4 regions of the Paenochrobactrum glaciei genome follow, and region 2 is predicted to be linked to each of the others. Evidence: riboswitches for the same ligand, from Rfam matches in the RefSeq annotation. Region 2 holds a riboswitch; each other region holds the start of a gene.

Region 1 (3,208 bases), on a different contig from region 2:
AGGTGGGCAAGAGTGTTTTCATAATAGGCAACCTTGTGATTTTAATTTCTCAATGCGCGTAATTGGCAGACCATTCTTCAAGAATGGCCTTGTATGGTTTAATGAAGTGCTCTTCAGCAAACTTTCCTTGCTTGGTCGCCATCCGGCTGCGCTCTTCACGGTCATAGACGATTTGTGTCAATGAGTAATCCGCATGTTTCAAGCTCGGCTGATAACGAGCGCCTGCCTGCGAATTGGCATTGTAAATTTCAGGGCGATAAATCTTCTGGAAAGTTTCCATCGTGCTGATCGTGCTGATCAGTTCAAGATTAGTGTAATCGGTCAGCAAATCGCCGCTGAAGTAAAAAGCCAAAGGTGCAGCACTGTTCGGCGGCATGAAATAGCGCACCTGCAAGCCCATCTTTTCAAAATACTGATCAGTCGACGAAAACTCGTTTTGGAGATATTCAAAGCCCAAAACCGGATGATAATTGCCTGTGCGATGATATGTTTTGCTGCTTGAAGCGCTTAAGCAAATGATCGGTGCTTTTGTAAAGTTCTCTTTATAGACGCTCGAATTAACAAAGCATTTGAATAGCTTACCATGTAACTCGCCAAAATTTTCCGGCAGGCTAAATGTTGGCTGATCACGATTATATTCAGGCAAAACAATGCTAAAATCATAGTCGCGCACATAAGAAGAAAAATTATTGCCGACAATGCCTTCAATACGTTCACCGCTTGCGCGGTCAACAATATTGGTTTTCAAAATTTCAATCAGCGGAAAAGCATCTTCATTGCTGTCGGCATCAACGCTCATTTCAACCGTAACGATCTCAATTTCCACCGCATAACGATCGCCATTCGGGTTATCCCAATGTGCCAAAGCGTTGAAGCGATTATCAATCATCCGTAATGCATTGCGTAAATTTTCTTGACGATTATTACCTCGCGCCAGATTGGCAAAATTCGTGGTAATACGTGTACTATCCGAAGGATGATAATCTTCATCAAAAGAAATAGTTTTAATTATAAAGTTGAATTTTTTTGTCATCGCGTCCGGCATCCTAATTCCTGAGATAAACCAATTTAATTGCTTGCGTCTTGAGGGTTTTCTCTCTCAGCAATCTTTCCTGCCGCTCAACATCAAGGGCGGCCAACGGGTTATGCCTGAGCCATCCGATGAATAAAAATGATTTGATCTCATCAAAGTATGAGGTGTGCTCATGCTTTGAATGGGGTTCGCTGAAAAGTCTCAGCGCAGAACAACTTGACCCGCATGGTTACATAGGGCATTGCTCATTTGTCGGGGTTCTATGGATGACAAGTCCGGAGCTAAGAGGGAATTCGGTTTTATGCCGAAGCTGCCCCCGCAACTGTAAGCGGCCAGCAAATGCCCATAAATGTCACTGAGTTCATCTCGGGAAGACGGGCAAAAGCGTTTATCCGCGAGCCAGGAGACCTGCCACGACAAATAGAGTTCACGGGCGGGGTGTCCCGGAGTGCCGCTTTTGCGCTCGGGCTTCCGTGCGGATGTTATTGCGTCATTTCACTGCCCTGTCATTTATAAAAGGGCGGCTATCACCATGCTGGACAGGCAACATTTATCGATCCTGCGAGAAGTTGATCGCTTGGGCAGTCTCACTGCCGCAGCAGAGCGGCTCAACGTCACGCAATCCGCACTAAGCCACACAATCCGTAAACTCGAAGAACGTTACGGCGTTGCGATGTGGGAAAAGGATGGCCGCAATCTTCGCCTCACCGAGGCAGGACACTATCTCGTAACGCTTGCCCAACGCGTACTGCCACAGATCGAGAGAGCCGAAGATGTTTTGTCGGATTACCGTTATGGTAAACGCGGTTCGCTTAAAATCGGCATGGAATGTCACCCATGCCATCAATGGCTGATGAGCGTTACAAAACCCTATCTGGTCGAGTGGCCTGATGTTGATCTGGCGCTCACTACTTCATTTACCTCTGGCGGCGTTGCCGCATTAACGAGCTATGAAATTGATATTCTGATCACGCCAGATCCGATTGAGGCGCAAGGCATTCATTATATTCCAGTTTTTGATTACGAGCTTGTATTGGCCGTTCCGGTTAATCATCCGCTTGCGCATGAAAATTATGCCGAGCCTGCTGACCTTTTGGAAGAGACCCTTTTCACCTATCCGGTGCCTCCTGAGCGGCTCGATGTATTTACACAGTTTCTTGTGCCCGCGAATTGCCGTCCGCGGCATCATCGCAGTGTTGAGACAACAGAAATGATGTTGCAACTTGTTGCAGCAGGGCGTGGCGTCAGTGCTATCCCAAGCTGGCTGGTGTGCCAGCAAGCAGAAACATTAGGGGTTCGCCCTGTCAGAATTGGTAATGCCGGCATCCACAAGAGCATTCACCTTGGGCTTAGAAGCGGCGACGAAACCGTCGATTTCATCGCCGGATTTCTTGCAACCTCACGTGAGATAAAAGCATAATTCAAAAATGTACATGTTTTGAAACAAGACGCCCTGCAATCCATATCAAGAATTGCAGGGCGCAATGTATTCATTCAATTTTAGTTCATGAATAGACCAACACCAGGTGCGATTGGCCAGCCCATTGTCATCCAGAAAATAAGGAACAATGTCCACACAATCAGGAAGCCCATTGCGACAGGTATCGTCATTGAGGCCAAAGTTCCAATACCTGCATCTTTCTGGTAGCGCTGCAAATAAGCCAAACAAACGGCAAAATACGGGCTCATCGGCGAAATAATATTGGTGGCAGAATCCGCAATTCTAAATGCTGCCTGCACCAGTGCCGGCTCAAAACCAATCAGCATCAACATCGGCACAAAAATTGGTGCCATCAGCGACCACTGTGCCGAACCGGATGTGATGAACACATTCATCACCGCTGCAAGACCAACAAAAGCCACCAAAAGCGGAGTGCCCCCAAAACCACTGCTATCCAGCAAATGTGAACCACCAATGGCAATCCACTCGCCAAGGTTTGTCCATTTGAACCATGCCAAAAACTGCGAGATCGCAAAGAACAGCACCAATGTCGGCGCCAATTCCTTGACGGATTCACTCATATAGCCAACGGCATCACGTGCTGTTTTAATCTTGCCGGTTGTGGTGCCAAAAATACAGCCGATCACCACGAAATAAATACCAAAGAGCGCAACCGCACTATTAAGCAAAGGTGATGGAACCAATCCGCCTTCTTCATTTCGCAATGGTGAGCT
Region 2 (3,208 bases):
TTGCGCGGCGTTATCAATGCGCTGGCCGTATCACGCGCCACCATTCGCAATATTCGCGAAAACCTGTTCTGGGCATTTGCCTATAATATCGCGCTTATTCCGGTTGCTGCCGGTGTGCTTTATCCGCTGTGGGGCACATTATTATCGCCAATGCTGGCGGCTGGTGCGATGGCACTTTCCAGCATCTTCGTGCTTTCCAATGCGCTGCGTCTGCGCAAGGTTAAACCTGCATTGCAGGTTTAACCGACACAATTATGTTTTGGCTACGTTGCTGGCCAAATCATGCAAAATCGGACAGTCAGGGCGGTTATTGCCCTGACAGTTCTGCGCCAGATGGCGCAATGTATCCGCCATTTCGCGCAACTGTTCCATCTTCGCTTCCAGCTCCGCCACATGGGTGAGGGCTATTTGCTTCACATCGGATGAAGCGCGGCTGTGGTCTTGCCAAAGCGTCAGCAAATCTTTGATCTGATCAAGCGAGAAGCCCAAATCGCGACCGCGCCGGATGAAGCGCAATGTTTCCACATCCCGTTTAGAGTAAACGCGGTAGCCAGCCTCGGTGCGGCCAGCCTTTTCAATCAGCCCGACCGTCTCATAATGACGGATCATTTTGGCACTTATGCCCGACGCAGTTGCTGCTTGGCCAATATTCATCATGTTAAAGCTCCGTGGTTGTGCTATATATAGGGCATCTCCTTATCCCTTTCAAAAAATAATAATTGTGCATCATGCAACTACATGTTGACGTTCGTGCGCATTGGCTGTCTATATCTAGTGGTCAAGGTCTCTCGAATCGCAAGATAGAGAGATAATAGGGAATCCGGAAGAGATGGTGCTAACCGCCGCTTAAACCGGAGCTGCCCCCGCAACTGTAAAGCGGCGAGTTTTTGTTCTTACAGCATCGACCCGAAACCGGAATCGGTTTTCGAAAGGGTACGATGCGTAAATTTTAGATTAGAGCGTCCTTTATACGTCCTGTCGGACGCATGGCGCTCTAAGAAGTCACTGAGGATTATCCTTGGGAAGACGGACAAAAGCACCGACCCGCCAGCCAGGAGACCTGCCCTGACACGAAATGTTCTCCCTGGGCGGGGTGTCCCGGTGGTGTGCTGGCAACAGAGCAGGCATTAGCCTTGCGCTCTCTTTCATGCATGCATCCGTTTGACCTTGCCCCCAACAAAAATTGGGGTAAGCCAATGTCGACTTCTATCTCACGTGAGCCTGCTGACGGCGACGCTTTTTCTGTCGTAAACGCAGCTAATGATTCCGAACCGGGCTATCAGGTTATCCGTCGCAACGGATCAGTGACACCTTTTGCAGGTGATAAAATTGCTGTTGCGCTGCAAAAAGCTTTTCTTGCGGTCGAAGGCACCAGTGCTGCTTCATCGCGCCGTGTTCATGATGTGGTTGCCGAGCTTTCTGAAGCTATTGTTGCTGGTCTTACTCGCCATGCAACGGCAGGCCGTACTTTCCATATTGAAGATATTCAGGATCAGGTTGAGCTGGCATTGATGCGCGGTGGCCATCATAAAGTGGCGCGCGCTTATGTGCTCTATCGTGAAGAACGTGCGCGCGAACGTGCCGAACAAGTGGCACAAAATCCGCAGGCAATACCGCAATTGCAGATGAAGAGCGCCAGCGGTCAACTGGTGCCGCTTGATGAAGCTCGCCTCAAACATGTTGTAGAAGAGGCATGTGCAGGTCTGTCTTCAGTTTCATCGGAAGCCATTCTTACCGAAACAAAACGCAATCTTTATAGCGGCATCACACAGGATGAGCTGGCGCTTGCACCTATTTTGGCTGCGCGTACTCTGATTGAAACCGAGCCTGACTATTCCAAGGTCAGTGCCCGCCTTTTGCTGGATAAGCTGCGCCGTGAAGTGCTGACCTTTGTTGAAGGCTCCCCGCGCGAAGCAACCCACAAGCAGATGTGCGAGCTTTACCCGAACTATCTGAAATCCTACATCCGTGTGGGTATTGATGCCGATCAGCTTGATCCGGAATTGGCGCTGTTTGATCTTGATCGCATGGCCGCAGCCATTCAGCCGGATCGTGATCTGCAATTTGATTATTTAGGTCTGCAAACCCTTTATGACCGCTACTTCCTGCATGTTCAAAACAAGCGTTTTGAGCTGCCGCAAGCTTTCTTTATGCGTGTTGCCATGGGGCTTTCCTTACGTGAAGAAGAACGCGAAGCGAAGGCGATCGAGTTCTATAATCTGCTTTCAAGCTTTGATTTCATGGCTTCAACGCCAACATTGTTTAATGCCGGCACACGTCGTCCGCAGCTCTCTTCCTGCTTCCTGACCACTGTTCCGGATGATCTCGACGGTATTTTCAAAAGCGTTAAAGACAATGCGCTTCTGGCTAAATATTCCGGCGGACTGGGCAATGACTGGAGCCGTGTGCGCGGCCTTGGTGCACGCATCAAAGGCACCAATGGCGAAAGTCAGGGTGTTGTTCCATTCCTGAAAGTTGCCAATGATACGGCCATTGCGGTTAATCAGGGTGGCAAGCGCAAGGGTGCTGTCTGCGCATATTTGGAAACATGGCATATCGACATCGAAGAGTTTTTGGATCTTCGTAAAAACACCGGTGATGACCGTCGTCGTACCCATGATATGAACACGGCCAACTGGGTGCCTGATCTGTTTATGGAACGCGTGGAAAAAGACGGTGACTGGACATTGTTCTCGCCGGATGAAACCCCTGATCTGCATGATCTTTATGGTCCGGCCTTCAAATATGCTTATGAAGCCTATGAGCAGAAAGCGGCTAAAGGCGGCATTAAAGTTTACCGCACATTGAAGGCCAAAGACCTGTGGCGTCGTATGCTGACGATGCTGTTTGAAACCGGCCATCCTTGGATCACCTTCAAAGACCCGTGCAATATCCGTTCGCCGCAGCAGCATGCTGGCGTGGTGCATTCATCCAATCTCTGCACCGAAATTACGCTCAACACATCGAATGATGAAGTTGCGGTTTGTAATCTGGGTTCTGTCAATCTGGCAGCGCACACAACACCGGAAGGCATTGATCAGGCACGTCTGGAGCGCACTGTAGCAACCGCTATGCGTATGCTCGACAATGTGGTGGACATCAATTTCTATACCATTCCGGAAGCACGCCGCTCAAACCTGCGTCACCGTCCGGTTGGTCTGGGACTGATGGGCTTCCAGGATGCATTGCAGATTTTGCGTCTGCCTTA
Region 3 (3,208 bases), on a different contig from region 2:
CCGACGAAGCGCCAAAGGTGAAAGCATCCATGGCGCGGGTGAACCATAAACAAACCAGAAAGCCGAAAAAAGCGGCTGGAACAGCCAAAGTCACATCCGGCCAGCGCACGCCGGACAAATTACCAAGCAGCCAAAACATGATGCCGCGCGCTTGTTCGGCATTGGCTGATTTTGCAATAAAAAACGAGGTTAACGCATTGAAAAGCTGCGATCCGGCAATACCGGCAAGCACCAGCTGAACCGAGCCACCACCAGCTGCGCGCGCCAAGGCTGCAACCAGCAAAAAGGCTAAAGCGGCACCGCTGAATGCACCAGCCGAAATGCCAATAGCACCACCGCCAATCCCAAGCACCGTCACGGCCACAGCACCCGTAGAGGCACCGGCAGAAACACCGAGCAAATAAGGGTCGGCCAAAGCATTGCGCACTAAAGATTGCAAAACCACACCGGACAATGCCAGCCCTGCGCCACAGGCCGCCGCCACAAGTGTGCGCGGCAAACGGTATGACCAGATAATGCCCTGATCAATGCGGTCAACCGGATAGGTTGCGCCCCATAAATTATTGGCAAACACCGTTGCCACACTTTCAAGCGGCAAAGGCGTTTCACCAACAACAACCCCGATCAGGATTGCCAATATCAAAGCGGCAGCCCCCAGCAAGCTCCAAAACAGAACCCGCAAAAAGACAGAACGTCCTTGAGAACCGGAGGCTGCACGCATAATCATTTCAGATCAAATCCGGCCAGTTTTTCAGCCAGCATTTCAAGGGCTGCAACATTACGGATTGACGGATCCATCGCATGGCCGTTCATGATAATAATGCGGTTGTTTTTAACTGCATCCATCTGGCTGGCGACCGGATCATTTTTGAGGAATTCAAGCTTTTTCTCGACATCATCAGCCAAGAAACGGCGGCGATCCATTTTTGCAATCACGATAACGGTCGGGTTAGCGCGTGCAATGGTTTCCCAGCTGACGGTTGGCCATTCTTCATCGCTTTCAATGACATTGCGAAGGTTCAGCTTTTCCATCATATAGGCGGGTGCGCCCTTGCCACCGGCAACATATGGATCAACGTCCATTTCAGCCGATGAGAACCAGAACAAAGCAGTCGCATCGGAAAGGCCGAGTGCTTTGGCTTTATCAGCAGCAGCGGCTTCGCGTGCCTTCAGGTCTGCAACCAGTGCTTCGCCTTTTTCAGGAACGTTGAAAATCTGCGAAAGTTCGGTAACGCTGGCGTAAATATTCTCAATTTTGAACATTTCGCTGCGGGTGCCGTCGGAACCAACGCTATTGTCTTTCTGCATGCAATCTGTCGCCAGAACATAGGTCGGGATGCCGACATCTTTGAAATGTTCGCGTGTTGCAATAATGCCCTGCGGGCCGATATGCCACTCATATTGAACGGAGACGAGTTCCGGCTTTTTAGCAACAATGGCTTCAAAGCTTGGATCATTGTCAGCAAGACGCTCAATCTTCGCGTTCAGGTCTTTATATTCTGGCAGAACTTCGGTGAACCAAACGCCAGTTCCAACCACTTTGTCACCAAGACCAAGCGAATAAAGAATTTCTGTTGCAGCCTGACCAACACTGACAGTGCTTTTAGGTGCCGCATCGAAAGTCACATCGACGCCACAGTTTTTCAAAGTCAGCGGATAGCTGGTTTCTGCCTGTGCAGGCAATGCAAAACAGACAGCAGTTAAAGCTGCCGCAATCAGTCTCTTATGAAACATGAACGTCTCCGGTTGATGAGGCGACCGGAAGACAGGGAGGGAATGCCGGTGCAAAGACAAGCATCAATAACAGCCGAAAAGGCTGTTTTCTCTGTGCTGACAATGGCTGACGCATCAATGCGTCTTGTGGCAAAATTCATACGACACCCCCCCGGACACCCCGTCCGGGCCGCGTTACAGTTTTTTGCCGGCAGGTCTCCTGACTGGCGCCTCGACACGTACAACGCCTTCCCATGACATCAGTCACAGTGGCTTATTGTTGTACGCTCAACGCCTACAGTTGCGGGGGCAGTTCCGGTTCATCGACAAGCGATGGCGGATTCCCTTTTGATTCCTTACGGAAACCGACGATGAAGGTCTAGTCGAACATACCTGATCCCGCAAGTCATCATTGGCATTGCGCTTCGCCGATATGCAGCGACTGATAGTTCGGCCTTTTTTCTATGGTCGCGCATTTTTTGGAATAAGCATTTAGTCTACACAATCTGACATTATTTTTTACTTGCGGCGATGGCTTTCACTCCTTAAGCGGTTAAGCAATTTATTAGCAAAACAGAATTTAGAGGTTATAAATGGCAGATCAGGCTCAATCCACTGGCAGAAAAGGACGCAAAGCGCTTCTCTGGACAACGGTTGCAATCATTGTTGTGGCTGGTGGCGGCCTTACCGGCTATAAATATAGCTTGCAAAATGCGATCACCAGTCAGATCGAAAAACGCGGCGGCAAGGCTGAGAGTGTCTCGGCTGATTTCTTCGGCAATATTCACCTGAAAAACGTGTCATTGCCGATGAAGAACGGCAAGATTGTCAATATTGCCAGCTTTGACGGTCGCCCTGAATTTCTGTTTTTAACCGGCAAGGTCGATGCCACCGGCATCAGCACTGAATTCAACAATTTCAAAATCAACATCCCGCATTTGCAGATTGAAGATGCCAATCTTAACCGTCAAATGCTCGCCGATGTTTTTGGCGGCGGCAGCGATCTGACACCTGCGCAGCGCGTTGAGCGTTTTGCAGCTAAAAAAGTTCATCTTTCTGAAATTCAGGTCGAGCAGTCTATTCTCGATACGACACAAAAAACCGTTTATAAAAACCTCACGCTCAACGACATGAAGAGCGGTTCAATTGCATCTATCAAGCTTGATAATGCACAAGTGGACATGACTGTGGCAGTCCCGCAGGATGACGGCTCAATCAACAAAGAGCCTATGACTGTTCTTATCGGCCAAACTGAAGGCAAGGATATTGATGCCGCCTTCATGACACGGTTCTACACCGAAAAAGCCAACGGTGATGATAACGACATCAAGCAAATCCAAGGTGCTTATTCGACCAAAGACATCACCTTCAAACTGCCGGAAGCAACCGCTACGATTGAAGAAATCAAAAGTGCCGGTTTCTCCATGCGCCTGCCGGAAATTCCATTTCTGGATATGATTCAGGAAATGGCGGCCGTTGAAAAAATCGATGATTT
Region 4 (3,208 bases), on a different contig from region 2:
GAAAGCGTGAGGAAGTTGAGTGATGGCGCACAGTCCAGCAGGATAACATCATAATCATCGGCCACTTGTTCAAGCGCTTGCGAAACACGCAGCAAGAAACCGGTGCCACCGCTTTTACGCATTTCAAGCGCTACGGAGGTTTCAAACTCGGTCAGTTCCAAACCGGCACAGATAACATCAAAACCGGCAATATGGGTTTTGCGTACAATCTGCTGTGTTGGGATCGGATCATCAAAGCGGATGGAGGAATAGAGCGTATCCCCGTCGCGATAATCAAAATCAGGCAAAGCACCATGCAGCGAGGTTAAAGATGCCTGCGGATCCATATCAACGGCCAGCACACGATAGCCGCGCAAAGCCAACCAATGACCTAAATGAATGGTGGTGGATGTTTTGGACGAGCCGCCCTTAAAGTTGGTGACGGCAATGATCTGGCATTCCTCGCCTTCAACGCGGCGCGGATTAATCCATTTTTTGCGGCCGTTTTCGGCCAGATACATCCGCAGCTCCAACACTTGTTCCAGTGTATAAAGACGGCGACCATTGGCCAGTGTTTCCGGTTCAGGCCCCTGCCCTTTTAACGAGACCTGACGAATGTAAGCTTCGGTCACGCCCAATAAGCCTGCGACCTCAGTGGAGGTGAATTTGCGCATGGTGCGGAAAGCATCCGGCGGATATTGTGCAAGGGATAAATTATTCAGCGCCTTGTCGAGCTTGCTCGAAAAGGTGTTCATAAAATGCAAACTGCTTAAATGACGAGACAACCGATTTCTCCTTAAACCGTATATTGCTCTAGACCACATATGGTTAACAAGCAGTTAACGACCTTCAAAATACGCAAACTTTCCGAAATACGACAATTTAGCGTAGCTTCAATATGTCCGATTCTGTAGTTAAGTGCAAATGCCCATTTTTACACGAGTTCCCAGCTGGGAACTTTTAAAATTGACGCTTCAATTCGTATCTCAGTGCTTGATAGTTCCCTGTTGGGAACAGTTTGGAAAGTGCCTCAATCCCGCTTGACTTATCAACGCCTCACTATAGTTTTGCACCGTCATGGTCTTCCGGTTGACGCCGGAAGCTTAAGAGGGAATCCGGTGCAAGACCGGAGCTGACCCGCAACTGTGAACGGCGAGCTGAAAGCTAATATGTCACTGACAGGAAACTGTCGGGAAGGCGGCTTGAAAGCACTGACCCGTGAGCCAGGAGACCTGCCCTGACGCGATGAATTCTGTGGTCGGGGTGTGCCGCAAGAATGCGCCAATGGGTGTTATTAAACCATATGCGCATTTTCTTTCCGCCTCATTTGGATTTGAGGTGGAGGTCAATATGGATCAGTTTGGAGCTTTAGAAGATCAAGTGCCTGTGGCAGCAGCCACACGAGAGGCTGTGATCTTGCTTGCTAAATCTGCCTTTGCCGCAGCGCCTCATCAGGATATGCAAAAGCTTGCCGAGCTTGCAGCCGTGCAATATCCGCAGGCTCACATTATCTATGCCTTTAGTGAGCAAGGGCGCCCGTCTTTCAAACAGGCTTTGCTGGAACTTACAGAGCAGTCATTTGATCAGATTTTGGTGCTGCCGCTTGTCTTGCCGATGGAGCCGAGCTTTCAGCTATGGATCACTAAAGCGCTGCGCCGCTGGCAGCAGGAAAGTGACAAATCATGGCCGGAAATTAAGCTGGGCGCGACGCTTGATAAAAGCCCGCATTGGGCGGAGCTTCTCAAAAACCTGTTGCAGCAGACAGTACAATCCATTCCCCTCCCCCCGCTGGAAAAACCGTTTAATGAAGGTTCGCTGATACCGGCGCAAAAATATCGCATGTTGGTGTGTGAAGGTCGTGCCTGTCAGGCGGCAGGGGCTGATGCGATTTGGTGCCACTTGCGCAATGAGCAGGAGCGGCAAAAATTACGCATCGTCGGAGACGGTATGATGAGTGCGCAAACCAGCTGTCTGGGCCCGTGCAATCTGGCGCCGGTCGTGCAGGTTTTTCCTGATGGGACTTGGTATGGCGGTGTCACTGAAAAAGCGATTGATCGCATCATCACTGAGCATCTGCTGGGTGGTCAGCCGGTGGAAGATTATGCCTATAGCGCTAGCGGTAAAAAGCAGCGCTTGCGCAAAGTTTAAAATTTCTAAGTGTCTTATGTCGCATCCTCAACGGAGATTATCATGCGTCCAATTTTAAAGAAATGGCTGGCTTCCCTCATTGTTGTATCGGGATTGGTGGGTGTTGCCTCAATTGCGCACAGCGCTGAAATTTTGCGCATCGGGCAAAGCTTTATGACCAATGGACTTGATCCGGCGAAAGGCTCTAACGGCTGGGCGCTGGCAAGTCATGGTGTTGGTGAAAATCTGTACACGGTTAATCAGGCTGGTGAACTGGTGCCGGAACTGGCGCAGACGGCCGAGCGCATTGATGATCTTAACTGGAAAATCACGCTCAAAAAAGATCGCTCATTTTCAGATGGTACGCCCGTGACGGCGAAAGCGATTGCTTCCGGTTTTGATAATACATTTGCACTCAATAAAGCGGCGCACGCAACCGGTGGTCTGATTAAGTTTGAAACGCCGGATGATTTGACACTGATGGTCAACACCGAAAAACCGGTGGCACTCATTCAGGCGCTTTTTGCCGAATGGCCGCTCATTGTTTATAAGCTTAACGACAAGGGCGAGGCGGTCTATACAGGTCCATATGCGATCAGCGCTTTTAAGGCTGATACATCGCTTGAACTGATTGCCAATCCGCATTTTGAAGGTGCAGAAAAACGCTCACCTGTTCATTTGCAAAAATTCGGCGACAGTCAAAGTCTGGCATTGGCGTTTGAATCCGGCGAGCTGGATCTGGCCTTTGGCCTGCCATCCGAAACTCTGCCGCGTTTGAAAAACAATTCTGATCTGGTGTTAAAATCTTTTGATGTCGGCTATCAGTATTTTGCTTTCCTCAATACAAGCCGCCCTGCCCTGCAAGATGTGCAGGTGCGCCGCGCCATTGATCTGGCACTTGACCGCACACAACTTATTCAGTCGATCAATGCCGGCAATATTGCCACTGGCGCTTATGCCGCTTATTTCCCGTTTGCGATGAAAGAGCCGCGTGTCACAGACTTAGCCGAGGCTGAGAAAATTCTCGATAATGCCGGTTGGGTGAAGAACGCGTCTGGTATTCGTGAAAAAGACGGCAAGCCATTGTCCTTGCTGGTTGCTA

What was found. Region 2 has a riboswitch for cobalamin ahead of ABDZ76_RS03875 (ribonucleoside-diphosphate reductase subunit alpha). Riboswitches for the same ligand answer to the same signal wherever they lie in the genome.
Region 1: another riboswitch for cobalamin. It lies ahead of ABDZ76_RS14015 (LysR family transcriptional regulator); the one in region 2 lies ahead of ABDZ76_RS03875 (ribonucleoside-diphosphate reductase subunit alpha).
Region 3: another riboswitch for cobalamin. It lies ahead of ABDZ76_RS10930 (ABC transporter substrate-binding protein); the one in region 2 lies ahead of ABDZ76_RS03875 (ribonucleoside-diphosphate reductase subunit alpha).
Region 4: another riboswitch for cobalamin. It lies ahead of ABDZ76_RS14955 ((2Fe-2S) ferredoxin domain-containing protein); the one in region 2 lies ahead of ABDZ76_RS03875 (ribonucleoside-diphosphate reductase subunit alpha).

The regions. Positions count from the first base shown of each region.
Region 1 covers NZ_BAAADE010000007.1:50,284-53,491, forward strand. Annotated here, with positions in the region: gene ABDZ76_RS14005 (methionine synthase) at 1-22, opposite strand, end outside; gene ABDZ76_RS14010 (DUF1852 domain-containing protein) at 50-1,033, opposite strand; cobalamin riboswitch at 1,272-1,463, shown strand; gene ABDZ76_RS14015 (LysR family transcriptional regulator) at 1,566-2,453, shown strand; gene ABDZ76_RS14020 (AbgT family transporter) at 2,534-3,208, opposite strand, start outside.
Region 2 covers NZ_BAAADE010000001.1:810,540-813,747, reverse strand. Annotated here, with positions in the region: gene ABDZ76_RS03885 (heavy metal translocating P-type ATPase) at 1-243, shown strand, start outside; gene cueR (Cu(I)-responsive transcriptional regulator) at 253-654, opposite strand; cobalamin riboswitch at 765-1,082, shown strand; gene ABDZ76_RS03875 (ribonucleoside-diphosphate reductase subunit alpha) at 1,197-3,208, shown strand, end outside.
Region 3 covers NZ_BAAADE010000003.1:299,151-302,358, reverse strand. Annotated here, with positions in the region: gene ABDZ76_RS10935 (FecCD family ABC transporter permease) at 1-721, opposite strand, end outside; gene ABDZ76_RS10930 (ABC transporter substrate-binding protein) at 724-1,734, opposite strand; cobalamin riboswitch at 1,907-2,098, opposite strand; gene ABDZ76_RS10925 (hypothetical protein) at 2,307-3,208, shown strand, end outside.
Region 4 covers NZ_BAAADE010000009.1:18,724-21,931, forward strand. Annotated here, with positions in the region: gene repA (plasmid partitioning protein RepA) at 1-764, opposite strand, end outside; cobalamin riboswitch at 1,041-1,233, shown strand; gene ABDZ76_RS14955 ((2Fe-2S) ferredoxin domain-containing protein) at 1,330-2,127, shown strand; gene ABDZ76_RS14960 (ABC transporter substrate-binding protein) at 2,170-3,208, shown strand, end outside.